DNA from 2 places in the Thiopseudomonas alkaliphila genome. Region 1 is predicted to be linked to the other one. Evidence: predicted binding sites of a transcription regulator. Region 1 holds the regulator's gene; the other holds the start of a gene.
What was found. The regulator LexA, encoded in region 1, represses DNA repair genes until DNA is damaged. The targets are predictions, from matches to a motif close to CTGTNTNNNNANACAG.

Region 1 (8,547 bases):
CGTTGCTGATTAGCGCCCTAGTCTCGTTACTAGGGGTGACGGCTTGTAGCAATAATGCAAGGGTACAGGTGGTCGATCGCCAGCATGCAGTGCCGGCTGTAACCAGTGGCCAGTACCGTGTACAGCGTGGTGACACCCTATACTCAATTGCTACGCGCCATGGTTGGAACTGGAAAGCCTTGGCCTCGCTCAATGGCATTGCTGCCCCTTACAACATTAACCCAGGGCAGGTGATTCGCTTTAGTGGCCAAGCGCAACCGGTAACACCCGTTAGACGGCCAGCTACGGTAGTAACTACTCCAGCTAAAACCACCCCTGCAAAAACAGCACCACAAACCACGGTTAGCCGTCCTGTGGTGAGTCAGCCGACCACGACTACTAAGCCGACGCCAGCCCCTAGTAGCTCGGCATCGGTCAGTACTGCTGCGGTTTCTAGCAAAGGTTGGCGTTGGCCGGCCAGTGGTCAAGTCGTTGGCCGTTTTTCGGGCGCCAATAAAGGCATTGATATTGCTGGCAATGCTGGCGATCCGATTGTCTCAGCCTCTGATGGAACCGTGGTGTACGCCGGTAGCGGATTGGTGGGCTACGGTGAGTTAATTATCATTAAGCACAGCGATGTGTACTTGAGTGCCTATGGGCATAACCGGCGCATTTTGGTCAATGAAGGGCAAAAGGTAAAATCGGGACAAAAAATTGCCGAGATGGGTTCTACCGGCACCGATACCACTAAATTGCACTTTGAAATTCGTCGTCAGGGCAAGTCCGTAGATCCAATGCCCTATTTGCCTACTCGTTAATTTAGCCTCTGTAGCAGCCTAGCGCACAACACGTAGAAGGTTGTGTGGTAGTGCTGTGGCTATACTTATAACCATTTGAAAGGAAAACCCTTTTGCCTATAACTGTATGGGGCCTTGCGATTGCCCAAGCTTTATTAACCTCAGGAAATATCTTATTAGTTGCAGTATCTGCCTTGATTGGTAAACAGCTCGCAGCGCATCCGCTATTAATTACTTTGCCTGTGGCCGCGCAGTTTTTGGGGCTCATTGCAGCCACCATTCCAGCGGCGCTACTGATGCAAAAACTCGGGCGCAAGGTCGGGTTTGTGTTAGGTAATCTGATTGGCTTAGTTGGTACTTGGGTGGCATTACAGGGATTAGAAGCTTCGAGCTTATACGGCTTTGCTTGCGGTACTTTATTGATCGGCATGGCTATTGGCGTCGGTCAGCAGTATCGTTTTGCTGCGCTAGATTTATGCAGTGTGGAGCAGCGTTCACGTGCGATTGGAATCGTGATGGGCGGCGGCGTAATTGCCGCAGTGCTGGGAGCGAACTTGGCCATTTGGTCGCAAAACTGGGCAGATAAGCCGTTTGTAGGTGCATTTTATGGCTTGTTTGCGATCTATGTGGTGGCGTTGCTGCTAATCAGTGTGTTGCCTTTGGCTAAAGCGGTGACGGTGAAGCCAACTGATCGGGTGCGCAGCTATGCTGAGCTGTTTCAGCAACCTTTACTTATTGCTGCGGTCGCTTCTGGGGTAGTGGGTTATGCGATTATGGTGCTGCTGATGACAGCAACCCCTTTAGCTATGGATCACCATGAATTTCCTTTTGAGGATGTGGCGATTGTGATTCAGTGGCATGTTCTGGGGATGTTTGTGCCGTCCTTTTTTACTGGCTGGCTGATTCGCAAGTTCTCATCGCGTACAGTGATTTTGTGGGGCTGCATTATTTTAGTGATCTGCGCGTTGATTAATATTTCAGGCGTTAGTTATTGGCACTATTTTAGCGGGCTATTGTTATTGGGCGTAGGCTGGAACTTTACTTTTATTGGCGCTACGCACTTACTCAGCTTCACTTATAGCCCGGCAGAGCAAGGTAAGGTGCAAGGCATTAACGAGTTTTTAGTCTTTAGTGCTTCAGCGATTGGCAGCTTACTGGCCGGACAGGGTGTCGTCCTGCTGGGCTGGGCTTGGTTAAATTGGCTCTCGATCCCAGTCGTTGTGGCCATTGCTTGGTTAATTTGGCGCTTAGATGAAGTGAAAATGACGGCAAAAGCGCAGTCGGCTTGGCAAAATCCCCAGGCCTAGTAGCCGTACATTCTTGATTGGCTCTGGTGCATGCGTCTAGAGCCAAAACACTATTTTTGCTATGCTAGGCCTTTATTTTCACGCGCTGTTTATTTTTAACTCGCTTACTTGAGAGCCTTCATGACTATTGTTAGAACCCGTGTCGCTCCTTCTCCTACCGGTGATCCCCACGTAGGAACGGCTTATATTGCTTTGTTTAATATGTGTTTTGCGCGCCAGCACGGCGGCCAATTCATTTTGCGAATTGAAGACACCGACCAACTTCGCTCGAGCAAAGAGTCTGAACAACAGATTTACGATGCCTTACGTTGGTTAGGGATTGAATGGGATGAAGGCCCCGATGTCGGTGGTCCCCATGGCCCTTATCGTCAAAGTGAGCGCGGTGAAATCTATAAAAAATATTCAGATGAATTAGTCGCTAAGGGCCATGCCTTTCCGTGCTTCTGTTCTGCTGAACGCTTAGATGCGGTACGTGCCGAGCAAATGGCCAATAAGCAAACACCGGCCTATGATGGGCATTGCTCACATCTTGACCCGAGTGAAGCGCAAGCACGAGTAGCGGCAGGTGAATCCCACGTGATTCGGATGCGGGTACCGACCGAAGGGGTCTGCGTGGTTAAGGATATGCTGCGTGGCGAAGTCGAAATTGGCTGGGACCGCATGGATATGCAGGTGCTCATGAAAGCCGATGGGCTGCCTACTTACTTTTTAGCCAACGTAGTGGATGATCATCTGATGGGGATCACTCACGTGCTACGTGGCGAAGAGTGGCTGCCTTCGGCGCCGAAGTTAATTAAGCTGTATGAGTATTTTGGCTGGGAACAGCCTGTATTGTGCTATATGCCGCTGCTGCGTAACCCTGATAAAAGTAAGCTCTCTAAGCGTAAAAACCCAACCTCAATTACGTTTTATGAGCGTATGGGTTTTATGCCAGAAGCCATGCTGAACTACTTGGGGCGTATGGGCTGGTCGATGCCCGATGAGCGTGAAAAATTTAGCCTTGAAGAAATGATTGAAAACTTCGACTTAAGCCGTGTTTCCTTAGGTGGCCCGGTGTTTGATATTGAGAAACTGTCTTGGTTAAACGGTCAGTGGTTGCGTGAGTTAAGCGTTGAAGACTTTGCTCAGCAAGTGCAGCAGTGGGCATTTAATCCTGAATACCTCATGCAAATTGCCCCCCATGTGCAAGGACGGGTAGAAACTTTCAGTGAAATTGCGCCCCTAGCAAACTTTTTCTTTACCGCTGGCGTGCCATTAAATGCTGAGTTATTTGCCCATAAAAAGCTCGATGAGAAGCAAGTGCGTCAAGTGTTGCAGTTTGTGTTGTGGCGTTTAGAGGCGCAGCGTCAGTGGGACAAAGACGCGATTATGGCCTGTATTCATGAGGTTGGTGCGGCGCTTGAGCTAAAATTACGGGATATTATGCCGTTAATGTTCCCGGCGATTACCGGTTCAAGCAGCTCGGTTTCGGTGTTAGATGCCATGGCGATTTTAGGCCCCGACTTAACACGCTTTCGTTTACGCCAAGCCTTAGAGTTTTTAGGCGGCGCATCGAAAAAAGAAACCAAAGAGTGGGAAAAACAGTACAAGCTTGCCTTGGCGTAAGGCCATTGTTGCGCGAGTTACTGTGCCTGCTGCAATGCCCGTCCTGGTGACGGGCATTTTTATCGCCGCATATTAGGGTCTATATAGCTTTAGCGGATGAGCTGAGCTAGGTGAGCCTAGCAGGCGAGAGTGAAGGGATGCTTAATATTAAGCCACTTGCTTTGGGTGTAAGCCGCCTGACGACTGAGCTGTTGTTTTAGACCTTCAGGCATCACATCAATCCAGCTAACCACGGTATGGCTTAACCCTAAGCTCAGGGTTTGGCGTAAAATTTTCATCACTTTTGCTGGTGAGCGATCGCTGATCACCATGGTTTTCTGTGGATTGACTCCAATCGAGCGGAGCCACTGATTACTGATGGTTTCAGGTGGTGCGACCAAGGTTAACCAGCGGTCGGCTTGTTCATGGCTTAAGGACTGTAATACGGGTGCTAACAGCGCTAAAAACTGCTGCTTGCCACCACTGATAATCAGCTCGCTAAAGGCCTCTTGAGCTAGGCCTAATTTGGGTTCACCAAGCGGCAGGCTTTGATTGAGTGCTGGTTTGCGCAAAATTGACAGGGGCAGGCTCTGCACCACACGATTGCTGTTTAAGTTTTGCATGTTAGGTTTCTCCAGTTAGTGCCTGATCACACCGACACTTAAGCCTTCTATCACTAACTCTTCATGGCTTAGATCAATTTCAATCGGGGCGAAATCTTGGTTTTCAGCAATTAACCAAACGGTATTGCCTTCGCGCTTAAAGCGCTTAACGGTGACTTCGTTATCGATGCGGGCTACAACAATGTCGCCATTTTTTGCTTGTTGGGTTTTATGCACTGCCAGCAAATCACCGTCTAAGATGCCAATGTCTTGCATACTGCTGCCTTTAACGCGCAGCAAATAATCAGCTTTGGGTTTAAAAAAGTCAGGGCTAATTGCACAGGTAGTTTCAATATGTTCTTGGGCTAAAATGGGTTGTCCGGCAGCTACTTGACCAATAATTGGCAGCTCATGATCGTTAAGGGCCAAGCTAAGATCAGGCGCTGCTGTTAGTTCATCTTCAATGATGCGAATGCCACGCGAGGCACCAGGAATCATTTCAATTGCTTGCTTTCGGGCCAGTGCGCGTAAATGATCTTCAGCTGCATTGGGCGAGCGAAAACCAAGAGCTTGGGAGATTTCAGCGCGAGTCGGTGGGTAGCCGTTTTGCTCAATCCACTCTTTGAGAAATGCCAATATTTCTGCTTGGCGCTTAGTTAGCTTCATGGTGTTCGCCCTCATTAAGTACTGTATGACTGGTATTATATACAGTGTTTTGCTGAGGGCAAGTTATTCCTGTGTTTTGGCCTGATCAATTTGTAGCGGAATTTTCAGCATAAACAGTGTGCCTACTTGCTCTTGGCTAGAGCAGGTCAGGGTGCCGCCCATTTGTACGGCCAAACTATGGGAGATAGATAGACCCAATCCGGTGCCACCATAACGCCTAGAAATAGAGCTGTCGGCTTGGCTAAAGGCATCAAACATATACTTAATACGGCTTTTAGCAATACCAATGCCGCTATCGGTCACCTTAATGGCTAAATCCAAGCTGTGCTTATTTTTCATAAAGGCTTGGCAGCTGACTTTAATAAAGCCGTGTTCGGTAAATTTAAAGGCATTACTGACTAGGTTGACTAACACCTGCTTAATACGTGTCGGGTCGCCCAGTAAGAAGCTATCGCGGGCTAGGGGGCTATAAGTTACGCTGAAATCGAGCTTACGCCGCTTAGCTTCTAACTCAAATGGCTTAAAGGCTTGATCAAATAACTCTTTCAAGTTAAAGGATAAATACTCTAAGCCGATGGCATGATGCTCGAGACGGGAAAAATCAAGAATATTATTAATGACTTGTAGCAACTGTTGGCCTGAAGTGGTGGCAAACTGGGTGTATTCTTTTTGCTCACTGCTTTGCTCAGTGGTTTCAAGTAGCTGTAGCATGCCTAAAATGCCGTTCATTGGCGTACGCAATTCATGGCTCATCATAGCTAAAAAGTCTGATTTACTGCGGTTCGCATGTTCAGCTTCTTCCAAGGCTTTAGTGGCTTGCAGTAACTGAATCTGCTGATCTTTTTTGGCTTGGCTTAGGTCTGCAGCCAGTCGATTAATATTGTTAGCTAGTTCGCCAATTTCACCGGTATAGCGTGTAACTTTAACTGGGCTGTAATTCCCTTGCTGCATGGCTTTTAGAGAGTAACTCATGCGTTTTAAGGGCAAAGATAGGCTACGTGATAGTGCATGAGCTAATAATAAAGTTAGCATAAAAGCAAAGCCATTTAATAAGCTGGCTTGCAATAAGCTTTGTTGCTGTTCCTTGCGTAACTGAACGTCAGTCATCACTACAACGACTCTTCCTAGCAGTTTTTTTTGTTTAGGAATGGGGGGCGTAGCTGCCTCATGGGTATCCGGCTCAGTGGAGTGCTGGTAAATAGGAGCGTCAAACTTAAAAGATTGTTTGTAATCAGGGCAGCTTTTTGTGATGGATGCAATTTTTTGATTGTCTTGATTATAGACATTAATACAACGCACATACTGGGTACTGGAGGCGGCACTAACTAAAGTTTGTAAATAAGCAAAATTACCAGATTCCACGCCATACGCAGCAGCTGGAGCAATCTGGTTAGCTAATAACTGACCAGTAGTGAGTAGGCCTTGCTGTAAGTCTTGGAAGCGTGAGTAAGTAAAGTAAGTCGTTAGTAAAGTAGCAATTAATAATGCAGGGACTAAGCTGACAATTAAGGTATGGCGGTGAATAGTTCCGGTATGCCAGCGCTGTAAAAGAGTCATTGAACACCTAGCTATCAGTACTTAAAAATATGAGAGCGAAAAAGATAAATTATAGAAATGGCGATCATTGCTACAAAATAATGATAGCGAGCTTAAAGTGTTGGTTCATGTCTAAGGGACCCAGTGCTAGCAAGTAAAATTTATCACTCTGAATGACTTCGTAAAGAGGGCCTCTTTGCTCGTTCATGGATTTAATTCTAAATGATTATCTTGCAAAAGCTACTGATAATGGCTGGATTGCAACGTATAATGCCGCCATCGCCATTTTGGCTAAACGAGTAGTGGATACCCATGAGCAAACCAATTGCAGTTCTTGGTGGTGGTAGTTTTGGAACTGCTGTTGCCAACTTATTAGCGAGCAATAACCACCCCGTTATTCAATGGATGCGCGATGAACAGCAAGCGCAAACCATGCAAGTTGAGCGGAAAAACCCTAAGTATTTACAGGGAGTGCCGCTGCAGGATGGCGTACAGCCAACCAGTGAAATTGCCGAGGCATTAGCTTGTGAGCTGATTTTTGTTGCCTTGCCATCTACGGCCTTACGCCAGGTACTCACACCTTATGCCGAGCAATTAGCAGGTAAGGGCTTGATTAGTACCACTAAAGGGATTGAGGCGGATAGCTTTTTATTAATGAGCCAAATTCTCGAACAAATTGTGCCTAAAGCACGGGTAGGGGTTTTATCCGGTCCTAACTTAGCTAAAGAGGTGGCAGCCGGTGCGTTAACTGCGACTGTGATTGCCAGTGAAGATCAGGCGCTGTGCCAGCAAGTGCAGGAGGTGCTACATGGTTCGACTTTTCGCGTGTACGCCAGCAGTGATCGTTACGGGGTCGAGTTGGGCGGTGCGTTAAAAAATGTGTATGCGATTATTGCAGGGATGGCCGCCGCCTTAGGGATGGGGGAGAATACCCGCAGCATGCTGATCACCCGAGCTTTGGCAGAAATGACGCGCTTTGCTGTACGTTTAGGCGCCAGCCCAATGACTTTTTTAGGTTTGGCTGGGGTTGGTGACTTGATTGTGACCTGTACTTCGCCGAAAAGCCGTAATTACCAAGTAGGTTATGCCTTAGGTGAAGGGCGTAGTTTAGAAGAGGCAGTGCAGCGCTTAGGCGAAGTGGCAGAAGGAGTTAACACCTTAAAAGTGCTTAAAGCTAAGGCTGATGAGCTGGAGGTGTATATGCCGCTAGTGTCGGCTTTACATGCGATTTTATTTGAAGGCCAAACCTTAACTAAGGTGATTGGTAGTTTAATGAGTGGTGAACCTAAAACCGATGTGGACTTTATTACCGTTGCCGGTTTTAGTTAAGAGGAGAACAATATGCAAGCTTCAGCGAAGCGCTTAGGACGTGAGTCATTGGTCATTCGGATACTGTGGATGCTGCTATTCTTGCTGGCTTGGCAAATAGCAGCCCCTTTATTAGCGGTGATGGTGTTATTACAGTTAGTGTATCGCTTGGTTCAAGGTCAGCCGCATTTGGGGTTGATGCAATGGGGTGATAGCTTAAGTCAGTATTTAATGCAGATTGGTCGCTTTGGCGCCTTTCAAACAGAAGAAAAGCCTTGGCCGGTCGCCGATTGGCCAGCGCCAGAGACCCCAAAGGCAATTAAAGTTAGTCCAGCAGCCGAGGTGACAGCCCCTAAGGAGTAAAGATGACACTGTGGTTATTGCGACATGGCGAAGCCCATCCTGAAGCCGAAAGTGATGAAGCGCGTAAACTAACGCCTTATGGGATTGAGCAAGTGCGTTTTATCGCAGAGCAGCTAGTGGATCAGCCGTTAGATATGATTCTGACCAGTCCTTATGTGCGGGCGAAAGAAACCACCCAGGTGGTGCAACATCGTTTCTATGAAAATCGCCAGCGTGCAGCTGTGCCTGTGACCACTGTGCCGTGGATTACTCCAGATGATCGCGTACATGATGTACTGAATGGGCTGGAAAATTATTACCCGCAGTACAAACATCTGCTTATTGTCAGTCATCAACCCTTGTTGGGTTATTTGGCTGGCTGGCTGGAGTATGGCCATAAGCAACAGATTCCCTTTGGTACCGCTA
Region 2 (8,547 bases), 690 kb from region 1:
TCAGGTATTAACGGTACTGTGCATGGCACGGCTTTGAATGGTGAACTACGTTTAGATACTCAGGCCTTTAGCTTGCATTTGGCTGAGTTATTCCCTCAGCCTTGGCAGTATCAACAAGCCCGCGCACAGTTAACGTGGTTATTTGATGAGCAAGGCTTTGAGTTGGCTAGTCCGTACTTGCAAGTTCAGGGGCAAGAGGGGCAAATTTCCGGCGATTTCGTGATTCGTCTATTTGATGATCCAGCCTTAGAAGATTACATGGACTTACGAGTTGGGTTGGTCGACGGCAATGCTGCTTTTACTGAAAAGTACTTGCCTACCCGCGCTCCTGGTTTTAGTAAAGAGTTAGGTGACTGGCTAAAACATGCGATTGTTGCGGGTCAAGTAGAGCAAGGTTATTTTCAGTATCAAGGGGCAATTAGCCAGCATCAAGATAAAATGGCCAGTGAAATGGGACTGTACTTTAAAGTGCGTGATGCAGAGTTGGCCTATCAGCCTGGTTGGCCAGCCTTAATCCAGGCTGATGCCGAAGTACTAGTTGATGGCAGCCAAGTGGTGGTTGAGTTGGCGCAGGGGAAAACTCTCAATACTCGGGTTACTGACGCTGTCGCTGAGGTGCCTTTAGCTGCAGGCGCGCCTCAATTACGGTTATCAGCTAAGCTCGACAGCAGCATGCAAGATGGCTTGGCTATTTTGCAGCAAACTCCGTTAGCTGAGGATTTATCTGCACTGCATAGTTGGCAAGGTAGCGGCCCCTTGCCCGCGACTCTGAATTTAGCGATACCACTGGATAAGCAAGCCCCACCGTTACAGGTGGTAGTAGATTTTCAGGCCCGGCAAGCTGAACTTAATTTAGTTAATTTAGGCGTGCCCTTGACTCAAGTGAACGGCGATTTTCGTTACGATTTGCAGCAGGGTTTAAGTGCTAAGCGTGTGGCAGGGCGGGTGTTTAATCAGCCATTTACCGGCGAAATAACCGCTCAGCGTAAAGCGCAGCAGGCTCATACCTTGATGCGTTTTAACGGCAAACTTCCGGTTAGCACGTTATTGACTTGGGGTGGATTGGATAGCCAGCTGCCAGTAGCCGGCCAGTTGCCCTATAACCTGGCAGTTAACTTACAGGGGGCTGATGCCAACCTTGAATTAACCTCCAATCTAGAGGGTGTTAGTTTAGATTTGCCGGCTCCTTTTGCGAAAAGTAAGAATCAATCTCGAGCGATCCAACTACAGATTCAGCTGCCTGCCCAAGGGACACCTAGCTATCAATTGCACTATGCTAATTTGTTGTCAGCCAATGCACGTGTACCCAATCATCAATTAGGGCAGTTGCGTGCACGAGTTAAATTGGGTGGGGGAAAAGCCGGGGCGCCTACGGCGAGTGGCATCAGTTTAGAAGGCCAGTTGGCTGAGGTACAGCTAGAGCAATGGCAGGCATGGGCTGAGCCGTATTTTAGTCAAGGGCAAGTGGCTGCTACTGGGAACCCAACGCCTAAACTGTCCACAGTGAATCTCTCAACCCCGCGTTTTAGTGGGCTAGGTATGAGTCGACAGCCTTTGAGTTTTCAGTTAAGACCTCAAGCCAATAATAGTTGGTTGGCCCAAGTGGATAGCCCGCTCCTTAAGGGGAGTCTGCGTTATTATGAAAATAACCATCAGCCCCATCAGATTACCTTAAGTCAGTTAACCTTGCCTCGTCCTGAAGATACAGCGACGTCTCAGAAACAAGATGCTTTAGCGGGCATCAATCCGAAAACTATTCCGAGTATGGATGTCAGCATTCAGCAGCTTAATCTTGGCTCGCAGCCGTTGGGTACTTTACGCTTTAAAGCACGTAAACAAACCCATGGGCTGCGCTTATTGGATATTGCCAGCAATTTACAAGGGTTGAGTGTGCATGGACGACTAGACTGGTTGCAGCCAGCCACCCGCGTCAGCTCTAGCTTTGCTGGGCAATTACAGGGAGGAGATATTGGCAAGGTGCTGAGTGCCTTTGGTTTTGCTAAAACCATCAGCAGTAAACAGTTTTTTGCTGCAATTAATGGTCGTTGGGATGGCTCACCGGCAGCCATCGGCACTGAAGCCTTTACCGGCGACATTGATGCCCGCTTTAGCCAAGGACAATTAACAAGTATCGAAGGAAATGCCCAGGCCGTACGCGTCTTTGGCTTACTCAATTTTGAAACTATTGGCCGGCGTCTACGCTTAGATTTCTCGGATATTTTTGATCGAGGTTTAGCCTATGACACCATTAAAGCCCGGCTACGTGCCGATAATGGTTTATTTAAAACGGTAGGGCCTTTAGTTATGGATGGGCCAGCCACTGACTTGCAACTAGAAGGCTTTATTGATTTTCCCCGGGATAAAATCAATGCTCAGCTAAGAGTTAGCGTGCCTTTAACGAGCAATTTAACCATTGCGGCCATTGCTGCTGGCGCGCCTTTAATTGGTGGGGCTGTTTATTTGGCGGATAAAGCGTTAGGTAATCGCTTAGAAAAACTTACCGCGGTGCGTTATCGCATTACTGGAGCTTGGTCTAAACCGACGGTGCGAATGCAGTAACCCGCTGCAGGTTTAGCCCGCTGCCACGAAAGAGTAACTGGCAGCGGGCTTGCAGTTTAGGCAGAAGCGGAAATCGGCAAACGCAGTAGTTGCTTAGCATGGGCTAGGGATTCGTTGGTGATTTGAATCCCCCCCAACATACGGGCGACCTCTTTAGTACGCTCATGGGTGGACAGGACTTTGACCGAAGTGTCGGTGCTGTGTTTGGAGTGTTTTTTATGCACATACAGATGCTGGTCACCATGGGCTGCTACCTGTGGTAAGTGGGTGACAGCAATCACTTGGCCACGTTGCCCGAGTTGATGCAGTAAGCGTCCAACGACTTCAGCGGTGGGGCCGCCAATGCCCACATCGACCTCATCAAAAACTAAGGTAGGCGTTTCGCTGCTAGCTGCAGACACCACTTGGATAGCTAAGCTAATACGTGAAAGCTCACCACCGGAGACGACCTTGGCCATTTCTTGCAAGGGTTGACCTGGGTTGGTGCTGACTAAAAAACTGACTTGTTCAAGGCCATGGCTAGAAAGCTCTTCGTTGGCTGCCCGCGGAAATAGGCCAATTTCAAATTGAATAGAAACTAACCCTAGCTGTTTGAGTTGCTTGGATACCGCCTGTGCAAAGCGGGGCGCTGCCCGGTGGCGCGCTTGGCTTAAGGCTTCAGCGGCGACCTGGTAGTTACTTTGTGCCTGTTCAATTTGTTGCTCAAGCTGCTCTAGATTGGCGGCTTGTTGATCAAGGGTGTTGAGCTCGGCGCGTAACTCTTGCTGCAGATTGAGCAAGTGCTCGGGTTGAATTTTATGCTTGCGCGCTAAGCTGTAGATGCTATCGAGGCGTTGCTCAATCTGTTCTTGACGTATAGGGTCGGCATCAAAACTATCGGAAAAACGGCGCAATTCGCCCATGGCCTCGTCAATTTGAATATGAGCGCTGCTAAGTAAATGCCGTGCGCTTTCAAACTGGTTTAATTGTTTAGCCGCTTGGCTATTGCTTAGTTGTTGCAGGCAATAGTTAAGACTGCTGAGCAGTGAGTTTTCAGGGTTATCACTGCAGATATCCAGCACAGTTTGCGAGCTGCCTAGCAGCTGAATGGCGTTATCTAGTAAGCGCTGCTCTTGTTCAAGTTCGGCAAGCTCAGTTTCTCCTAGATTTAGCTGATCCAGTTCTTCCAGTTGGTAACGCAGTAATTGTAATTGAGCTTCGTGCTGAGCAGCGGCTTGTTCAGCGTTGTGCTTGGCTTGGCTTAATTGTCGATAGCTGAGCGCAGCCTGCTTGACTTGCGCAGCTAAGGCATCGGCTTGGGCGTAGTCGTCAAGTAATAAGCGGTGCTGATCGAGTTTCAGCAGGGCTTGTTGGGCATGTTGGCCGTGGATATGGACCAGCATTTCGCCTAGGGTTTTAAGGTCAGCTAGTGGGCAGGCGATACCATTAATGTAGGCGCGTGAGCGGCCTTCTTGGGTAATGACTCGGCGTAAAATGCACTGCTGATCATCCGCTAGATCGCGTTCTTGCAACCATTGTTGAGCAGCAGGTAACTGGGTTAGGTCAAACAGCGCTTGAATTTCAGCTTTTTCTCGCTCGGGCTTAACCGCATGACTATGGGCGCGTCCACCTAAGACCAGTCCAAGGGCATCGAGCATAATCGATTTTCCTGCCCCTGTTTCACCGGTAATTACACTCATCCCTGAGCGCAAATCAAGTTCTAGGTGTTCAACAATGGTGTAGTGGGAAATCGTTAGATGAGTCAGCATGAAATTCACCTGTAACAATAAACAGTCTGTGAATTTATACAGTATTTTTTATGGCTTGCAAAGGACTTTTTAAATCACCTGGTTTAGTGCCTTGAATTTGTAGGAGCTAGCCCTCATATAAAGCGTAACTTGTAAAAAATACTGCACTGAGGACAGGGCAATGACAGAACAGCAGAAACCAGAAACACCAGAAGTTGAAGTAGATGAAGCTTTGCTTGAGAGTGAAGCAGCTGAGGCGCCTGAGCCAGCGGTGGAAAATGACCTAGAAGCACAGTTAGCGGCGTTAACTGATCAGTTGGCAATGGCTAAAGATCAAGAACTGCGATTAATGGCTGAGGTACAAAATACCCGTCGCCGCGCCGATCAGGATGTAGAAAAAGCCCATAAGTTTGCTTTAGAAAAATTTGCTAAAGACTTATTAGCGGTGGTGGATACCTTAGAGCGTGCACTTGAGGTACAGATTACTGAGGATACGGCGGTGCAGTCGATGCGGGAAGGGATTGAACTGACCTTAAAGCTGTTGCTTGATACCTTAAAGCGTCATCAGGTAGAGCAAATTTCACCAGAGGGTCAGCCCTTTGATCCAGAGTTACACCAAGCCATTTCAATGGAATCTAATGCTGAGGTTGAGCCAAACTCGGTGGTGAAGGTATTCCAGAAAGGTTATTCCATCAGTGGCCGTTTACTGCGTCCGGCTATGGTAGTGGTGAGTCAGTAAGTACCAGCAATAACAGCGTTACGAAATAATAAGCGACACAATAAATAGCCGAGGGCTTGAAAAGTTAAAAATAGCCCCCATTTATTAGTCAAGCATTAAGAATTAGCGGCTCATAGCGAGCATAAGACTTAGATCAGTTTGGAGAACATCATGGGTAAGATTATTGGTATTGACTTGGGTACAACTAACTCCTGCGTGTCAGTGTTAGAAAACGGTACTGCAAAAATTATTGAAAACGCTGAGGGTGGTCGTACTACGCCATCAATCGTTGCTTATGCCAACGACGGTGAGGTGTTAGTAGGGCAATCAGCTAAGCGTCAGGCGGTGACTAACCCAACCAACACCCTGTATGCGGTGAAGCGCTTAATTGGTCGTCGGTTTGACGAAGAAGTAGTGCAAAAAGACATCAAAATGGTGCCTTTCGCTATTGTTAAAGCGGACAATGGTGATGCCTGGGTTGAAGTAAAAGGCGAAAAAATGGCACCGCCACAGATTTCTGCGGAAGTCTTGAAGAAAATGAAGAAAACCGCTGAGGACTACCTCGGTGAGCCAGTTACCGAAGCCGTAGTTACGGTTCCTGCATACTTTAACGACAGTCAGCGTCAAGCCACTAAAGATGCGGGTCGTATTGCCGGCTTAGATGTTAAGCGGATTATTAACGAGCCGACAGCAGCAGCCCTAGCTTACGGTATGGATAAAGCCAAAGGCGACCGTACGGTGATCGTGTATGACTTAGGTGGTGGTACCTTTGACGTTTCGGTGATTGAAATTGCTGAAATTGATGGCGAGCACCAGTTTGAAGTGTTGGCCACCAACGGTGACACCTTCTTAGGTGGTGAAGACTTTGATATTCGTTTAATCGACTACTTAGCCGATGAGTTTAAGAAAGACAGCGGTATGGATCTTAAAGGTGATCCATTGGCGATGCAGCGCTTAAAAGAAGCGGCTGAGAAGGCTAAAATTGAGCTCTCTTCAGCGCAGCAAACCGACGTTAACTTGCCTTACATCACGGCTGATGCCAGTGGTCCTAAGCACTTAAACGTGATTATTTCTCGCGCTAAATTAGAGTCATTGGTAGAAGATTTAGTCCAGCGTACTTTAGAGCCGTGCCGCACTGCGTTAGCCGATGCAGGCCTTGAAGCCAGCGCGATTGATGAGGTGATTCTGGTAGGTGGTCAGACCCGTATGCCATTAGTGCAAAAAGCGGTCGCTGATTACTTTGGTAAAGAAGCCCGTAAAGACGTTAACCCTGACGAAGCAGTAGCCATGGGTGCGGCCATTCAGGGTGCGGTATTAGGTGGTGATGTTAAAGACGTTTTACTGCTAGACGTGACGCCTCTGTCCTTGGGTATTGAAACCATGGGCGGCGTGATGACTAACCTGATTGAGAAAAACACGACGATTCCAACCAAGAAATCCCAGGTGTTCTCAACGGCTGATGATAACCAGCCGGCAGTAACCATTCATGTGTTACAAGGTGAGCGTAAGCAAGCAGCGCAAAACAAATCCTTAGGTCGTTTTGACTTATCGGATATTCCGCCTGCGCCACGCGGTGTGCCACAAATTGAAGTGACCTTTGATATTGACGCGAACGGTATTATGAACGTGTCAGCCAAAGATAAGGCGACCGGTAAAGAGCAGTCGGTAGTGATTAAGGCTAACTCTGGCTTAAGCGATGAAGAAGTTGAGCAAATGGTGCGTGATGCCGAGGCTAATGCTGAGGAAGATCGCAAGTTTGAAGAGTTAGTAACGGCGCGTAACCAAGGTGATCAGCTGGTCCATGCGACCCGTAAGATGGTGACTGAGGCAGGCGACAAGGTGACTGACGAAGAAAAAACAGCCATTGAAGCGGCGGTCGCTGAGCTTGAAGAAGCGATTAAAGGCGACGATAAAGCACTGATCGAAGCTAAAGTCGAGGCTGTATCGCAAGCGACTGCACCGGTGGCGCAAAAAATGTATGCCGACCAAGCTCAAGCAGCTGAGGCGGGTGCAGATCAGGCTCAAGCTGGTTCAGACGATGTAGTTGATGCAGAGTTTGAAGAAGTGAAAGATAACGACAACAAGTAATTGTTGCCTAGAGTGTTCACTTAATCGATGTGGCCTGTAATAAGCTGCATCACTGTTCGCGCGGGAGCTTGCTCCCGCGTTGACGTGTTTAAGGTGCAGTTTTAAGTCAGAGAGTAAGTTTTATGTCAAAGCGTGATTATTACGAAGTGCTTGGGGTTGAGCGCGGAGCCAGTGAAGCGGAGCTAAAAAAAGCTTATCGCCGCTTAGCGATGAAGTTTCACCCAGACCGTAATCCCGACGACAAAGACGCGGAAGAAAAGTTTAAAGAAGCTAACGAAGCCTATGAGGTGCTGTCCGACGCAGAAAAGCGTGCGGCTTATGATCAATACGGCCATGCCGGAGTGGATCCGCAAATGGGCGGTGGCGGTTTTGGTGGTGGCTTCTCCGGCGGTAACTTTGGCGATATTTTCGGTGATGTATTTGGCGATATCTTTGGTGGTGGACGCAGCCAGCGTGGCGGTCCTCAGCGTGGTTCCGATCTACGTTACACCATGGATTTAAGCCTAGAAGAGGCGGTGCGTGGTACCACTCAGAAGATCACCATTCCAACGGCAGTCGAATGCAAAACCTGCCATGGCAGTGGGGCGAAAAAAGGCACCAGTCCAGTCACCTGTACGACCTGTAATGGCGTAGGACAGGTGCGTATGCAGCAAGGTTTCTTTGCTGTACAGCAAGAGTGTCCGCGTTGTCATGGTAGCGGTAAGATGATTACTGATCCTTGCGGCTCTTGCCATGGTCAAGGGCGGGTGGAAGAAACAAAAACCTTGTCGGTAAAAATTCCTGCTGGCGTGGATACGGGTGATCGCATTCGCTTATCGGGTGAGGGCGACCTTGGAGTAAAAGGCGGTCCTGCAGGTGATTTGTATGTGGTGGTGAATGTGCTGCCCCACGATATCTTTGAGCGTGATGGCGCTGATTTGTACTGCGAAGTGCCGATCAATATTGCCGATGCAGCCTTAGGTGGTGAGCTTGAAGTGCCGACTTTGGATGGTCGGGTTAAATTAAAAATTCCTGAGGGTACCCAAACCGGCAAAATGTTCCGTTTGCGCGGTAAAGGTGTTAAGCCTGTGCGTGGGCATGCTGTCGGTGATTTGATGTGCCGTGTGGTGGTGGAAACGCCGGTTAAACTCGATAAACGCCAGCGTGAAATGCTCGAGGAGTTTCGTACCAGCTTGCAAGGTGATGCTTCGCACTCACCTAAAGCTAGCGGCTTCTTTGAGGGAGTTAAACGTTTCTTTAATGACCTGTAGTCGTTAGTGGTCATGGCTGAGTTGAGTGCTCAGCGGAAACAGGCGTAACAGATAAAGTCAGTTTGCGGCATAATAGGCTCAAACTGACTTTTTTTATCGTCGCGAGTTTAAAGCGGGCGGTAAATCACTAATCAAAGGATTCCTCTATGCTTCGTATTGCAATTATGGGCGCTGCTGGGCGCATGGGTAAAACCTTAATTGAGGC

Region 2: a site for LexA is predicted at 4,334-4,349, ahead of recN (DNA repair protein RecN). Genes of this name have one in related genera too.

Annotation. Positions count from the first base shown of each region.
Region 1 covers NZ_CP012358.1:585,261-593,807, reverse strand. The annotation lists gene AKN87_RS02900 (peptidoglycan DD-metalloendopeptidase family protein) at 1-797, shown strand, start outside; gene AKN87_RS02895 (MFS transporter) at 890-2,083, shown strand; gene gltX (glutamate--tRNA ligase) at 2,204-3,688, shown strand; gene AKN87_RS02885 (cell division inhibitor SulA) at 3,805-4,290, opposite strand; gene lexA (transcriptional repressor LexA) at 4,306-4,935, opposite strand; gene AKN87_RS02875 (HAMP domain-containing histidine kinase) at 4,999-6,492, opposite strand; gene AKN87_RS02870 (NAD(P)H-dependent glycerol-3-phosphate dehydrogenase) at 6,784-7,800, shown strand; gene AKN87_RS02865 (DUF4389 domain-containing protein) at 7,813-8,142, shown strand; gene sixA (phosphohistidine phosphatase SixA) at 8,145-8,547, shown strand, end outside.
Region 2 covers NZ_CP012358.1:2,389,990-2,398,536, forward strand. The annotation lists gene AKN87_RS11515 (YhdP family protein) at 1-2,559, shown strand, start outside; gene recN (DNA repair protein RecN) at 2,616-4,307, opposite strand; gene grpE (nucleotide exchange factor GrpE) at 4,468-5,025, shown strand; gene dnaK (molecular chaperone DnaK) at 5,176-7,092, shown strand; gene dnaJ (molecular chaperone DnaJ) at 7,215-8,342, shown strand; gene dapB (4-hydroxy-tetrahydrodipicolinate reductase) at 8,489-8,547, shown strand, end outside.